DNA from 4 places in the Bacillus sp. FJAT-45350 genome. Region 2 is predicted to be linked to each of the others. Evidence: riboswitches for the same ligand, from Rfam matches in the RefSeq annotation. Region 2 holds a riboswitch; each other region holds the start of a gene.
The links. Region 2 has a riboswitch for S-adenosylmethionine ahead of CD003_RS06420 (peptide-methionine (S)-S-oxide reductase). Riboswitches for the same ligand answer to the same signal wherever they lie in the genome.

Region 1 (3,155 bases), 1.4 Mb from region 2:
GCTGTTGTCGGTTGTTCTCGTAGTCGAACATTATTCGTTGTAATTGTTGCTCTTTCACCTTTTTTGAGAAAATGTTTACTCTCTGTTAATTTAGCAGACGTAGTAACATCTTTAGTGAATGTAATATTATTGCTACTATTCGAGTCATATTGAAAATGACTACTATCTAAAGGTAGTTCAGTTAACGTTACCAAGCTACGATTTGCAATGACATCGAATACTTTTTCTTGGTATGCCTTGCGATTTCGTTCGCCAGTAGCTTGTACGATAGGACTATTTAGAGGTTTTATTCCATTATATGCCATTACAGAGAAATACCAATGTTCAATGATATGTCTTTCATGTCCGTTAATCTTCGGTAAGTCACCTCTAGCAAACATAGAATCTAGCATTTCCACGCCTGATTTAATGTTATACACAATATCATTTTTTAATCTTTCTTGATCATAATCTTGATACAGTGTAATCTGCATAATTCCAATGCCACCATCGTCTGTAATGATTGGGGTACCATCTGGATGAAATTGTCTCCAGTTACCACTTTCTACTTCTGCAATCCCTTTTACAATTTCCGGTGGAACATTGTAGTCCAGTGCTGTTTCTGTTAGTAAACAGTTTACTGTCTGATAATCTGGATTCACACCAGGTTGGGCGCTATATCCACATTTTTCTTCAATCGATGAGTTTGCTAAACTATTAGTAGGAAAAAGAAATAATAATAGTATAGCAAGGACGATGTAAGAATGATGGCCACTATTAAATAGTTGTTTCATTGATGCAACCCTCCATAAATTCTTAGTGATTATATTACTCTAGTATAATAGAAAAAGGGACTATATGATACATTAAAACAAAAATTGGTAATATTGGCTTTGTAAAAGAGTAGAGCTAATAAAAGATAGAAAGGACGTTTTGTTATTACAAAACAAAGAGGTGCCCAACCCTAGCCTCTTAATTAATAGAACTGATTTAGTTTTTTAGAAAATAAATAATAAATAGTTTATTTGTTGTAGTATCAATAATGAAAGCGCTCTTTTGTGTATTAAAGCGAAAAAACGATATTGACAACCTGATTACTTGGTTATATTATCAACTTAACAATTTTATAAAAATAACTTATCAAGAGCGACTGAGGGACAGGCCCGGTGAAGTCCAGCAACCTCCAAATTATGGGATGGTGCTAACTCCTGCAGAATAATTAACTTATTCTGAAAGATAAGGCTATAATGTGCGTGATATTAGGCCTCTTTCAGATGAAGGGGTCTATTTTTTTACAAAATCTAAGAATTTGGGATTAATTTAATTAATTTTAGGAGGGACTACGTTTTGATTGAGGTAACAGATTTAGTTAAAGAATATAAAACAAAAAAAACAACCGTAATGGGAGTAGACCATGTCTCTCTAACTGTAAATAAAGGAGAGGTATTTGGAATTGTCGGTTATAGTGGGGCTGGAAAAAGCTCACTATTACGCTGTTTAAATTTATTAGAGAAACCGACATCAGGTGAAATTAAGATTGATGGAATGGAGTTAACAAAGTTAAATAAAAAATCCTTAAGAGAAGCTAGGCAAAAAATTGGAATGATATTTCAACACTTTTATTTAATCAGTTCAAAAACAATTTTTGAAAATATAGCGATCGCGTTAAAAGCTGCTGGGAAACCTAAAGCTGAGATAAATAAAAAAGTGACAGAATTATTAGAAATGGTAGGGTTATCAAACAAAAGTGGTCATTATCCTGCACAACTTAGTGGGGGACAAAAGCAGAGGGTTGGCATAGCGAGGGCGCTTGCTAACGACCCTCAAGTACTACTATGTGATGAAGCTACTTCTGCACTAGACCCAAATACAACAAAATCAATTTTGTCCCTATTAAAAAAGATTAATAGAGAACTTGGGTTAACCATCGTGTTAATTACACATGAAATGGAAGTAGTAAAGGAAATCTGTGATCGTATGGCAGTAATGGAAGATGGACGGATTATTGAAGAAGGCACTGTATATGAATTGTTTGCTTCTCCTACACAACAGTTGACAAGGGATTTCATTAATAGTGTTTTACAATTTGAACTACCATCACAGTTAATAGAAAAACGTAAAGGTACGATTGTGAAAGTTCAATTTAAAGGAGCAATAGCAGAAGAATCTGTTATTTCAGATGTTTTTAAGCAGTTTCAAGTGAATGGGAATATTCTACATGGAAAGATTGAGTACATAAAAGAAGTACCTCTAGGGATTTTTATTATGGAGCTTATTGGAGAGCATTCTGAAGTAGAACGGGCTATTGAAGTAATCCGAACACGTACTGAAAATTTGGAGGTAATTGCAGATGCTATTAGAAACGCTAGTTAATTTACTTCCAGAAATGAACAAAGCATTTCTTGAGACGGTACTTATGGTATCTATTGCACTAAGTGTTGCATTGGTTTTTGGATTACCACTTGGAATCTTGTTATTTGTCACCGATAAAGGACTTTTTCTAGAAAACACATTTATTAAGAGTGTTGTGGGATTTTTTGTAAATTTAATTCGTTCTATTCCATTTATCATATTACTCGTTGCTCTTTTACCTTTAACGCAATTGATAGCAGGAACAACAATTGGACCAAAAGCCGCCTCGGTTTCTTTATCAGTAGCGGCAATTCCGTTTTTTGCAAGATTGGTTGAGTCATCTTTACGTGAAATTGATAAAGGCGTTATTGAAGCAGTTGTTTCTGTAGGTGCTACACCGTGGATGATTATTAAGGATGTTCTCCTTCCAGAAGCGCGACCAGGACTTATTCAGGGCGTAACGATAACTACGATTAGCCTTGTGGGGTATTCTGCTATGGCTGGAATTGTTGGCGGTGGAGGGATAGGGGATCTTGCTATTCGTTTTGGATACTATCGTTACGATGACACCGTTATGTTAACAACAATCATTGTTTTAATCTGTATTGTACAAATTCTACAATTCACTGGTGATCGAGTTGCTAGATTTGTTGATAAAAAATAAAAGAAGAGAAAAAGGGGAAATTGAATATGAAAAAGCTAGTTTTATTATCTATTATTCTACTGCTAGGAATACTATCTGCTTGTGGTGGAAATGAAGAAGCAACATCTGATGTTAGTGAAGAGCCTGTTGAAGAAAAGAAGGAATTAGTAATCGGAGCAAC
Region 2 (3,155 bases):
GTGGGCACTTGTTTTCACTGTAAGAAAAATATTTACTGTCTAGATGGATTTTTCAACGGGATGAAGCAGGAAGATGGAAATATCATTTGTTTTGACTGCTATGAGCGAGATTGACATCAGGTAGATCAGCTGACGTATGTCTAGTTTTGGATACCGGATTACTATGAAACTCTTATAGTTTAGCCAAATGGTGTTACTATGCAAAAAACCTTACATATTTTGTAAGATGATAAGGGATAATAAGTTTGTATTTTCAAATACGAATTGCAGAGGTAAGCCGTATGAAACAAAAACAAAAACAAAGTATTCTTTTGCTCTTTATTATATGCTTAAACATTTTTAAAGGAACATGGAGGGAAATCCCACAATACAAAAGAGGGTTATTGTATATTAGTTTTTTAAATTCTATGTACTATTACCTTTGTAAAAGAAGCCTACTTTGGGAGTTTAGACCGGAGGGGGTTCGCTGGGAGCTTTTGAGGATTGTTCACATTTTTATAATTTCACCTTCGATCGTTCTTTTGTTTATATCTGATTTACCTAAATCTATCCCAAAGAAAATTGTCCATCTGCTAAAATGGGTAATTTACTGTTCAGTCACTGAATATATTATTTTAAAATTGAATATGATTCGGTTTAAATACGGTTGGAACATTTATTGGTCTGGTTTAGTCTATTTAAAGATATTTGTCTATGGATACTTATATAATAAAAGACCATTACTTACATTTATTCTTTCTCTATTTTCTGCTATATTTTTTACTGCGAAATTTAAGATACCATTAAGAAAAAGGCTTTTAAAAGGACCTTTCTATTTATTTCTTAAATACCCTAGATTTCCATTTGAATCCAGATTTAAAACAGTTTTATATACTAAACTAGATCAATTAAAGAATAAATTGACTTAGTAATGATCGTGGTCACAGTGAAAAAGTATGTATAGGTCTTTTTCTAGGAAAAGTGTCAATATTGTCATTATATTTAAAATAATACTTGCAATTTAGTTAACTCATTGGTAATATAATAAACAATCAATTTATTAAAATAAAAATTAAATAGCGATAAACTTCTTATCCAGAGTGGTAGAGGGACAGGCCCTATGAAACCCGGCAACCATCAAGTTATCCATTAACTTGAACGGTGCTAATTCCTGCAAAGGTGTTAACCTTTGAAAGATGAGAGGAGATGTATATAACTATACAAACCTCTCTTTAGATTTAAGGAGAGGTATTTTTATTATTGTATACACTCTAAACGGTAATTGCTTACACATTACTAATAAGTTGTCTTAATGGATAAAAGGCTTATCGCTCAAAGGAGCGGTAATAATGGAAAGAGCAGTGTTTGGTGCAAGTGAGTTTTTCAGTCAGAAAGCATTCTTTACAGGGTATCGTGGGATTGAATATGTACAAATAGAACAGGTGAAAGGGACCAATCTAGATATAGTAGAAATTTGGTTTAACCCTTGGAAAGTATCATACACTGAATTGGTAGACTTGTTTTTTGACTTACATGATCCTACAACGAGAGACGGTCAGCAACGTAATAATCAGTCATTCATCTTCTTTTCAAATAGTAACCAATTAAAAGTGGCTAAACAAAAGAAAAAGGCACTAAATCACTCGGCTAAATGTGAAGTGATTACAGAAATCACTCCAGTAGGGGTAAAAGTAAAAGAGATTAAACAAATATCTTAATGAAAGTATTAATACCTTTATTATTTGATTTAGATTGAAGCAATTGCTCTTACAAAGACAATTGCTTTTTTAGTGTAAAAAATAACAAAGAAGTGTAAACCGATGGAAGTTAACCCGTTTTTCTTAGATAACTATTTGATTTCATTCACCAGAAAAAATATAAAATAATATTTTTGAAGAATCGTGACAATACAGTAAACTAAACTATGTTACAAGAAACTGTTACTAAAAATGAAACCATGGTATGTCAACACTAAACTGGACAAATAATTAAAGGTGTACTGACTTGAATTCGATAGGTGTAACATAATCTAGTGAACCATGGATACGAACATGGTTATACCAATGAACATAATCAAAAAGTTCAAGGTCAAGTTCGGGTTGGTTAGAGAATACTCTACCATTCACAAACTCAGTTTTAATAACTTTAAAGGTTGCCTCCGCTACAGCGTTGTCATAGGGGGTTCCTTTGTTGCTTAAAGAACGTTCAATTCCAAAGGTTTTTAGTGCTTCATCAATAAGTTTGTTCTTAAATTCACTGCCCCGATCCGTGTGAAATAATTCAAGACGATGAAGGTTGTATGGAACTTTTGCGAAGGCACGCTGAACTAAGGCTGCGTCTTTTTGAGGACCAGCACTATATCCAATAATTTCACGGTTATATAAATCTACTAAAATACAGATGTAATGCCACTTTTGCTGAACTCGAACGTAAGTCAAGTCACTCACTACGACTTTGAGTTCTTTTTCTTGGTTAAATTCTCGATTTAAGGCATTGCCGATAGGAGATTCATTACACTTTGTTTTCGATGGTTTAAACTGAGCCACTGTGTATTTGGATACCAGTCCTTGTTCCTTCATAATCCGACTAATACGCCGACGAGAGACTTGCAACCCTTGCTTTTCTAGTTCTTTCTTTAATTTACGTTGTCCATAAATTTGGCGGCTTCTATTGAAAAGGTCAACGATGAGCTTCGTTACCTCTTCGTCAGGGTTCTCTCGTTTCTTTGCTTCATAATAATACGTACTTCGAGGAAGTTGTAGGACGTTACACATTGCTGATACCGAGTATTTGTGAAGGTTATTACGGATCACATCTACTTTCGTCCCATGATCAGCGCGGCTTGCTTTAAAATGTCATTTTCCATAGCGAGGCGTTGGTTTTCTTTTCGAAGTCGAAGTAGTTCTTCTTGTTCTGGCGTTCGATTGTCCTTTTCTTCAAAGGAACCACTTGCCTGGTTTTGTTGAACCCATTTCTCAAAGGAAGAAGCCGTCAATTCGTATTCTTTAATAATTTCCGAACGAGGTTTACCAGAAGCATATAATTGGACGATTTGTTCTTTGAATTCTTTCGTAAATGATCGGCGCTTACGTTTTGTCATAGTCTCGTCTCCTTCGAGTAATTTGACTCAAGTGTATAGCACCTTAACAAACCTGTCCAACTTAGTGTAGCCTATC
Region 3 (3,155 bases), on a different contig from region 2:
AAAATCATATTTATTGGTGCAATCTTTACAGCAGCTAGTTTATTATTACGGGCGATTCTGGTGACAGAGTCTTCACTATTATATACAGCATTTATGACAGGACTGTTTATGGCCTGTATTCAAGTAGCTTCTATACCATTGTTAGCTGAGAACTCTACAGAGAAGGAACGAGTACACTTATTTAGTTTTAACTTTGCGGTTATTATGGTGGCTAATGTCATTGGTAATGCTTTAGGTGGAGGCTTAACAGATTTATTTCAATTTGTATTTACAATTGACACTCTTACAAGTGTAAGAATTACGTTATTAATTGGTTCTATCTTCTTCTTTGCGGCATTGTGGCCAATATTGAAAATCTGTGAAACTCGTAAGTTGAAAACAGAAAAATCAGCAGCAAGCTCTTTAAAAAAGTTAGTCACTACGCATAAATCTGGAATTAAAATTATAGCGTTATTTGCGGTAGCTCAAATTTTGATTGGTTTTGGTTCTGGTCTTGTGATACCTTATTTAAACATTTATTTTACTGACCGGTTTGAAATTAGCAAATCTCTTGTTGGGCTAATTCTTTCCCTTGGCCAGGGTATGACGGCGGTCGCATTTATGATTGGTCCTGCTGTAGTTCAGCGGTTTGGTGAAGTAAAAGCGGTTGTCATATTGCAATTGTCATCATTGCCTTTCTTATTATTAACTGCTTACACAGAAAACCTCTGGATTGCTGTGATTGGTTTTCTGTTTCGACAGGCATTAATGAATGCTGGAAACCCTATTCAAATGTCGTTAATGATGAGAAGTGTTGATGATTCAATAAAAGGGTTAACAAACTCAGTAGGACAGATGGTCTTCCAATTGGGCTGGGCTGTCATGGGTCCTGTTTCGATGACCATTGTTATGCTTCATGGCTCTTATTATGGCTATGCTATCGTTTTTTCGATTACGGGAGCTCTTTACTTAATTGGTTCAATTTACTTCTTTTTGGTCTTTCGTCGTTATGACAATGATCAAGGGAAAAAAAAGGTGCGAAAGGTGTCGTAAAAAAGAGAAAAAACCGTTGACACTAAAAGATTGTCCATGCTATGATTCATTCATGAAATTAAACATTAATTAAATGTAACTCTTATCATGAGAGGTGGAGGGACTGGCCCGATGAAACCCAGCAACCTTAAACATGTATTGACATGTTTAGTAAGGTGCTAAATCCTACAAAGCAAATTGCTTTGAAAGATGAGAGAAAGGCTCAGATACGCTACTAAACCTTTCTGCTCATGATGATGACGGGAAGGTTTTTTTAATCTCTAAAGTCAAGTGTAGTTAGCTTATATAATCCAGTTGTAGATATATAGTTATATTTGTCGAAATTTTGAGATTTTCTTATATTTAATTATGGGTATTTCAATGTGTATACTAAGTGTTAGATTACTAGATATGAAAGAGAGATAGTAGTAAATAGAGAAAAAGATAAGGGTGTTTACATTGATAAGTTTAAGTCAAATCAGGAAAGTGTTCCAAACACGAGATGGAACGGTTACTGCTATTGATCGAATTAACCTTGATATTAACGAAGGTGAAATTTTTGGAATAATCGGATATAGCGGTGCGGGTAAAAGTACGCTTATTAGAATGCTTAACAACTTGGAACGGCCTACAGAAGGAACCGTTTCTATTGCAGGGAAGAATCTATCATCAATGACTGGGCAAGAGCTTAGAAAAGCCCGACAAGAAATTAGTATGATTTTTCAACACTTCAATTTACTCTGGTCTCGAACTGTACGAGAAAATATTTCATTCCCTCTTGAAATTGCGGGTGTTAAAAAAAATGACCGTGAAAAGAGAGTAAAAGAATTAATACAGCTTGTTGGTCTAGAGGGGCGCGGTGACTCTTATCCTTCTCAATTAAGTGGAGGACAAAAACAAAGAGTTGGTATTGCAAGAGCACTCGCAAATAATCCAAAAGTTCTTTTGTGTGACGAGGCAACGTCGGCACTAGACCCAAAGACGACAGATTCAATTCTTGATTTACTAGTAGATATTAATAAAAAGCTAGGATTAACGATTGTCTTAATAACGCATGAAATGCATGTGATTAGAAAGATATGTAACCGAGTTGCTGTTATTGAAGCAGGTAACATTGCTGAACAAGGACCAGTATTAGAAGTTTTTAGACAACCGAAAGCTGATATTACGAAGGAGTTTGTAAAGCAAATTACAGAACCTGAAGAAACGAAAGACTCCTTACAACTTAAAGAATCTGGTCAAGTTGTCCAGTTAACTTTTGTAGGGGATGAAACAGAACGTCCATTAATCACACAATTGATTCGTCAATTTGATGTTGAGGTTAATATATTGCAAGGGAAAATTTCTCAAACTCAGGATGGTTCTTACGGAACACTCTTTATCCATATTGATGGAAGTGAAGATGAACTTTCAAAAGCGATTTCATTTATAAGGGAACAGCAAGTTGAAGTGGAGGTGATTGATCGATGAATCAATTATTTCCGAACATCAGATGGGAACGAGTGTGGGAAGCGACATTAGAGACGTTTTATATGTCGTTCGTATCCGTTATACTAACTGCATTTTTTGGCCTAATTTTAGGTTTGTTATTATTCCTTACAGCTAAGGGTAACCTTTGGCAAAATCAAGTGGTTCATGTAATTACAGCAGCATTTGTAAATGTGTTTCGTTCAGTTCCATTCATTATATTAATTATATTGTTAATTCCATTTACGAAGTTTTTTGTTGGCTCGATTTTCGGATGGAAGGCAGCAGTACCAGCATTGGTTGTTGGTGCAGCACCATTTTATGCGAGAATGGTTGAAATCGCACTTCGAGAAATTGATAAAGGGGTTATCGAAGCTTCTCAATCTATGGGGGCTAGTCATTTGGAGATTATTTGGAAGGTTTTACTTCCAGAATCAAAGCCAGCTCTAACTTCAGGTATTACAGTTACAGCAATTGCGCTCGTTAGTTATACAGCAATGGCAGGTGTAATTGGAGCAGGTGGTCTAGGTTATTTAGCATTTATGGATGGATTCCAGAGAAATCAATGGGATTATGTATGGGTAGCTACCATTGCCATTCTACTGATTGTTTATGTCATTCAGTTGGTTGGGGATTGGTTTACAAATAAAACAGATAAACGATAATAGGGGGCAAAT
Region 4 (3,155 bases), 1.2 Mb from region 2:
GTACGTATTAGATGTTGAAGGAACAGTTGTAAAGCGTGACGATGAGACAATTAATGAAAAGATTCCAACAGGAACGGTAGAAGTTCATGTTAATAAAATTACAATTTTAAATGCTTCGAAAGCTCTTCCATTCCAAATTGAAGAAGGTACGGATGCTTCGGAAGATATTCGTTTAAGATACCGTTATTTAGATCTTCGCCGTCCAGACATGCAGGAAACTTTTATGCTACGTCATAAAACAACAAAAATGATTCGTGATTACTTAGATAACAATCGTTTCCTAGAGATTGAAACACCAATGCTAACAAAAAGTACACCAGAAGGAGCACGTGATTATTTAGTTCCAAGTCGTGTACACCATGGAGAGTTTTATGCATTGCCTCAATCACCACAACTATTTAAGCAGTTATTAATGGTTTCAGGCTTTGAGCGTTATTATCAAATTGTACGCTGTTTCCGTGATGAAGATTTACGTGCTGACCGTCAGCCTGAGTTCACTCAAGTCGATATCGAAACTTCTTTCATGGATAAAGAAGATTTAATTTCAATGATGGAAGAAATGATGGTAAATGTTTTAAAAGAAACAAAAGGTATAGATGTACAGCTTCCATTCCAACGTTTGACGTACGATGATGCGATGAACCGTTATGGCTCAGACAAGCCTGATACTCGTTTCGACATGGAGCTTGTGGAGCTCTCTGATATCGTCAAAGATAGTAACTTTAAAGTGTTTACTAGTGCCGTTGCAAACGGCGGAATTGTTAAAGGATTAAATGTAAAAGGTGTTGCAACGAAAATGTCTCGTAAAGAGATCGATGAGTTAGCAGACTTTGTTGCTATTTATGGAGCAAAAGGTTTAGCTTGGTTAAAAGTCGAAGAAGACGAGCTAAAAGGGCCAATTGCGAAGTTCTTTAACGAAGAAGAGACAGCTGCGATTCGCAAGGAGCTAAATGCCGAACCAGGAGATTTATTATTCTTCGGAGCTGATAAGAAGCAAGTTGTATGGGATAGCCTTGGAGCTCTTCGTTTGAAGTTTGGTAAAGAGCTAGGACTTATCGATAACAGCAAATTCAACTTCCTTTGGGTAGTAGACTTCCCACTTGTTGAATATGATGAAGACGGAAAACGTTATGTGGCACTACACCATCCGTTCACAAGTCCGAAAGTAGAAGACCTTGATTTACTAGATAAAGAACCAGGTAAAGTTCGTGCAGAAGCATATGACCTTGTTCTTAATGGTTATGAGCTTGGTGGAGGTTCACAACGTATTTATCAACGTGATGTACAAGAAAAAATGTTCTCTGCATTAGGATTTACTCCTGAAGAGGCAAAAGAGCAATTTGGATTCCTTCTAGATGCATTTGAATACGGTACACCTCCACATGGTGGGATTGCACTAGGTTTAGACCGTCTAATTATGTTACTAGCGGGAAAAACAAACTTACGTGATACAATTGCATTCCCTAAAACAGCAAGTGCTAGCTGCTTATTAACGAATGCACCAGGTGAAGTAAGTGAAGCTCAATTAAAAGAATTAAACTTATCAATTGTTCCAAGGAAAGAAGAGAAAAAAGTTAACGCATAATTGAAAAAATATTGACTTTCTAATTTTCAAAACATATAATCTACATCAAGACATGACGTTTTAAAAAAATTATATAGAACTTATCAAGAGAGGCTGAGGGACTGACCCGATGACGCCCAGCAACCTGTTTGGATCAAACAAAGGTGCTAATTTCAGCAGAGCTATCTAGTTCTGAGAGATAAGTGAGGCGTGAGAAACCTTTCCTTATCTGGAAAGGTTTTTTCTTTTTTCAAGAAACACTATAAACACGTTCATCAAGGAGGAGTAATAATGTTATCAGTAGGTTTAATTGGATTTGGAACAGTTGGGACTGGAGTATATGAGAGAATAGAAGAAACTCGTTCGACGTTAGAAAGCTTATTACAGCAAGAGATTAGTATAACTAAAATCTTAGTAAGTAATCGTGAAAAGGAAAGAGAGTTATCTATCGATAAGACGCTCCTTACAGATAATGAAGAAGATTTTTTTAAGGAAGAGTATGATTTAGTATTTGAAGCAATTGGAGGAACGATACCAGCAAAGGACTATGTTTCTAGTTTTTTAAATAGAGGTATTCCTGTGATTACTGCTAATAAAGAGTTAGTTGCAAAGCATGGGAAGGAATTAGAGGAATTAGCAAATGAACATGATACGTTTTTAGGATATGAGGCAACAGTTGCTGGAGGTATACCAATTGTTAATGCCCTAAAGGCTAATTTAGCTACGAGCCCTATTCATAAAGTTTTAGGAATTCTTAATGGAACGACAAATTACATACTAACGGAAATGAATGAAAAGGGAAAAGGGTTTGAGGAGGCTTTAACTGAGGCACAAGAGCTTGGTTTTGCAGAGGCTGACCCGACAGATGATATCGAGGGATTTGACAGTTGGTACAAAATTCGAATACTCAGCCGCCTCTGTTTTGGCGAATGGCCTGAGGAATACAATGTACGACGCACTGGTATCACAAAGATCGAAAAATGGAAAGTGACAATTGCAGAGGAACTAGGGCTTACGATTAAATTAATTGGGGAAGCCAAGAAGATTAACGGAACAATTAAAGGGAGTGTTGCACCAGCATTTGTAACGAAGAATCATAGTTTTTCACATATAAAAAGTGTATCAAATGCTGTTCAAGTAGTTAGTGAGTGGTTCGACAATTTGAGCTTTACTGGTCCTGGTGCAGGAAAGAAGCCAACGGCGAATAGTATGATAGAGGATTTTGTTTTTCACTTTCACAATAAAAGTAGTCATTTAGTAAAGCTACAAGCCCCAATACAAAATAATAATTTTGACGAGACGAGATTACTTTTATTTTCTAATAAAGATGAAGAAAAACCGTTAAAGGAAAAGCTTCAACAGTTTAATCATAAGATAGAACAAGTTTATTGTAATGGAGAAAGATTGGTTTGGGTTATAACTATATCTGAAGTAGAATTAGAAGGTTTTCAAGATACTATTCCTAATTGTTTTCCTATCTTTGGGGATGAAGAAATAGTTAAACTGAACAAGAATATCGTATCTGTCTAACATTTATCTTAATAGCCTTTCTTTAGAAGGCGAAATGATTCAATAAATTGAACTGGTTCAG

Region 1: linked by a shared signal. The riboswitch ahead of CD003_RS13365 (methionine ABC transporter ATP-binding protein) and the one ahead of CD003_RS06420 (peptide-methionine (S)-S-oxide reductase) in region 2 are both predicted to bind S-adenosylmethionine.
Region 3: linked by a shared signal. The riboswitch ahead of CD003_RS17360 (methionine ABC transporter ATP-binding protein) and the one ahead of CD003_RS06420 (peptide-methionine (S)-S-oxide reductase) in region 2 are both predicted to bind S-adenosylmethionine.
Region 4: linked by a shared signal. The riboswitch ahead of CD003_RS12400 (homoserine dehydrogenase) and the one ahead of CD003_RS06420 (peptide-methionine (S)-S-oxide reductase) in region 2 are both predicted to bind S-adenosylmethionine.

The regions. Positions count from the first base shown of each region.
Region 1 covers NZ_NISU01000001.1:2,660,760-2,663,914, reverse strand. Annotated here, with positions in the region: gene CD003_RS13370 (stalk domain-containing protein) at 1-773, opposite strand, end outside; SAM riboswitch class I at 1,114-1,222, shown strand; gene CD003_RS13365 (methionine ABC transporter ATP-binding protein) at 1,327-2,352, shown strand; gene CD003_RS13360 (methionine ABC transporter permease) at 2,330-2,995, shown strand; gene CD003_RS13355 (MetQ/NlpA family ABC transporter substrate-binding protein) at 3,022-3,155, shown strand, end outside.
Region 2 covers NZ_NISU01000001.1:1,271,126-1,274,280, forward strand. Annotated here, with positions in the region: gene CD003_RS22210 (hypothetical protein) at 1-114, shown strand, start outside; SAM riboswitch class I at 1,068-1,182, shown strand; gene CD003_RS06420 (peptide-methionine (S)-S-oxide reductase) at 1,329-1,697, shown strand; one part of gene CD003_RS06425 (IS3 family transposase) at 1,968-2,830, opposite strand; one part of gene CD003_RS06425 (IS3 family transposase) at 2,830-3,079, opposite strand.
Region 3 covers NZ_NISU01000002.1:163,252-166,406, forward strand. Annotated here, with positions in the region: gene CD003_RS17355 (MFS transporter) at 1-1,032, shown strand, start outside; SAM riboswitch class I at 1,112-1,228, shown strand; gene CD003_RS17360 (methionine ABC transporter ATP-binding protein) at 1,471-2,481, shown strand; gene CD003_RS17365 (methionine ABC transporter permease) at 2,478-3,143, shown strand.
Region 4 covers NZ_NISU01000001.1:2,449,385-2,452,539, reverse strand. Annotated here, with positions in the region: gene aspS (aspartate--tRNA ligase) at 1-1,585, shown strand, start outside; SAM riboswitch class I at 1,663-1,770, shown strand; gene CD003_RS12400 (homoserine dehydrogenase) at 1,856-3,094, shown strand; gene CD003_RS12395 (hypothetical protein) at 3,103-3,155, opposite strand, start outside.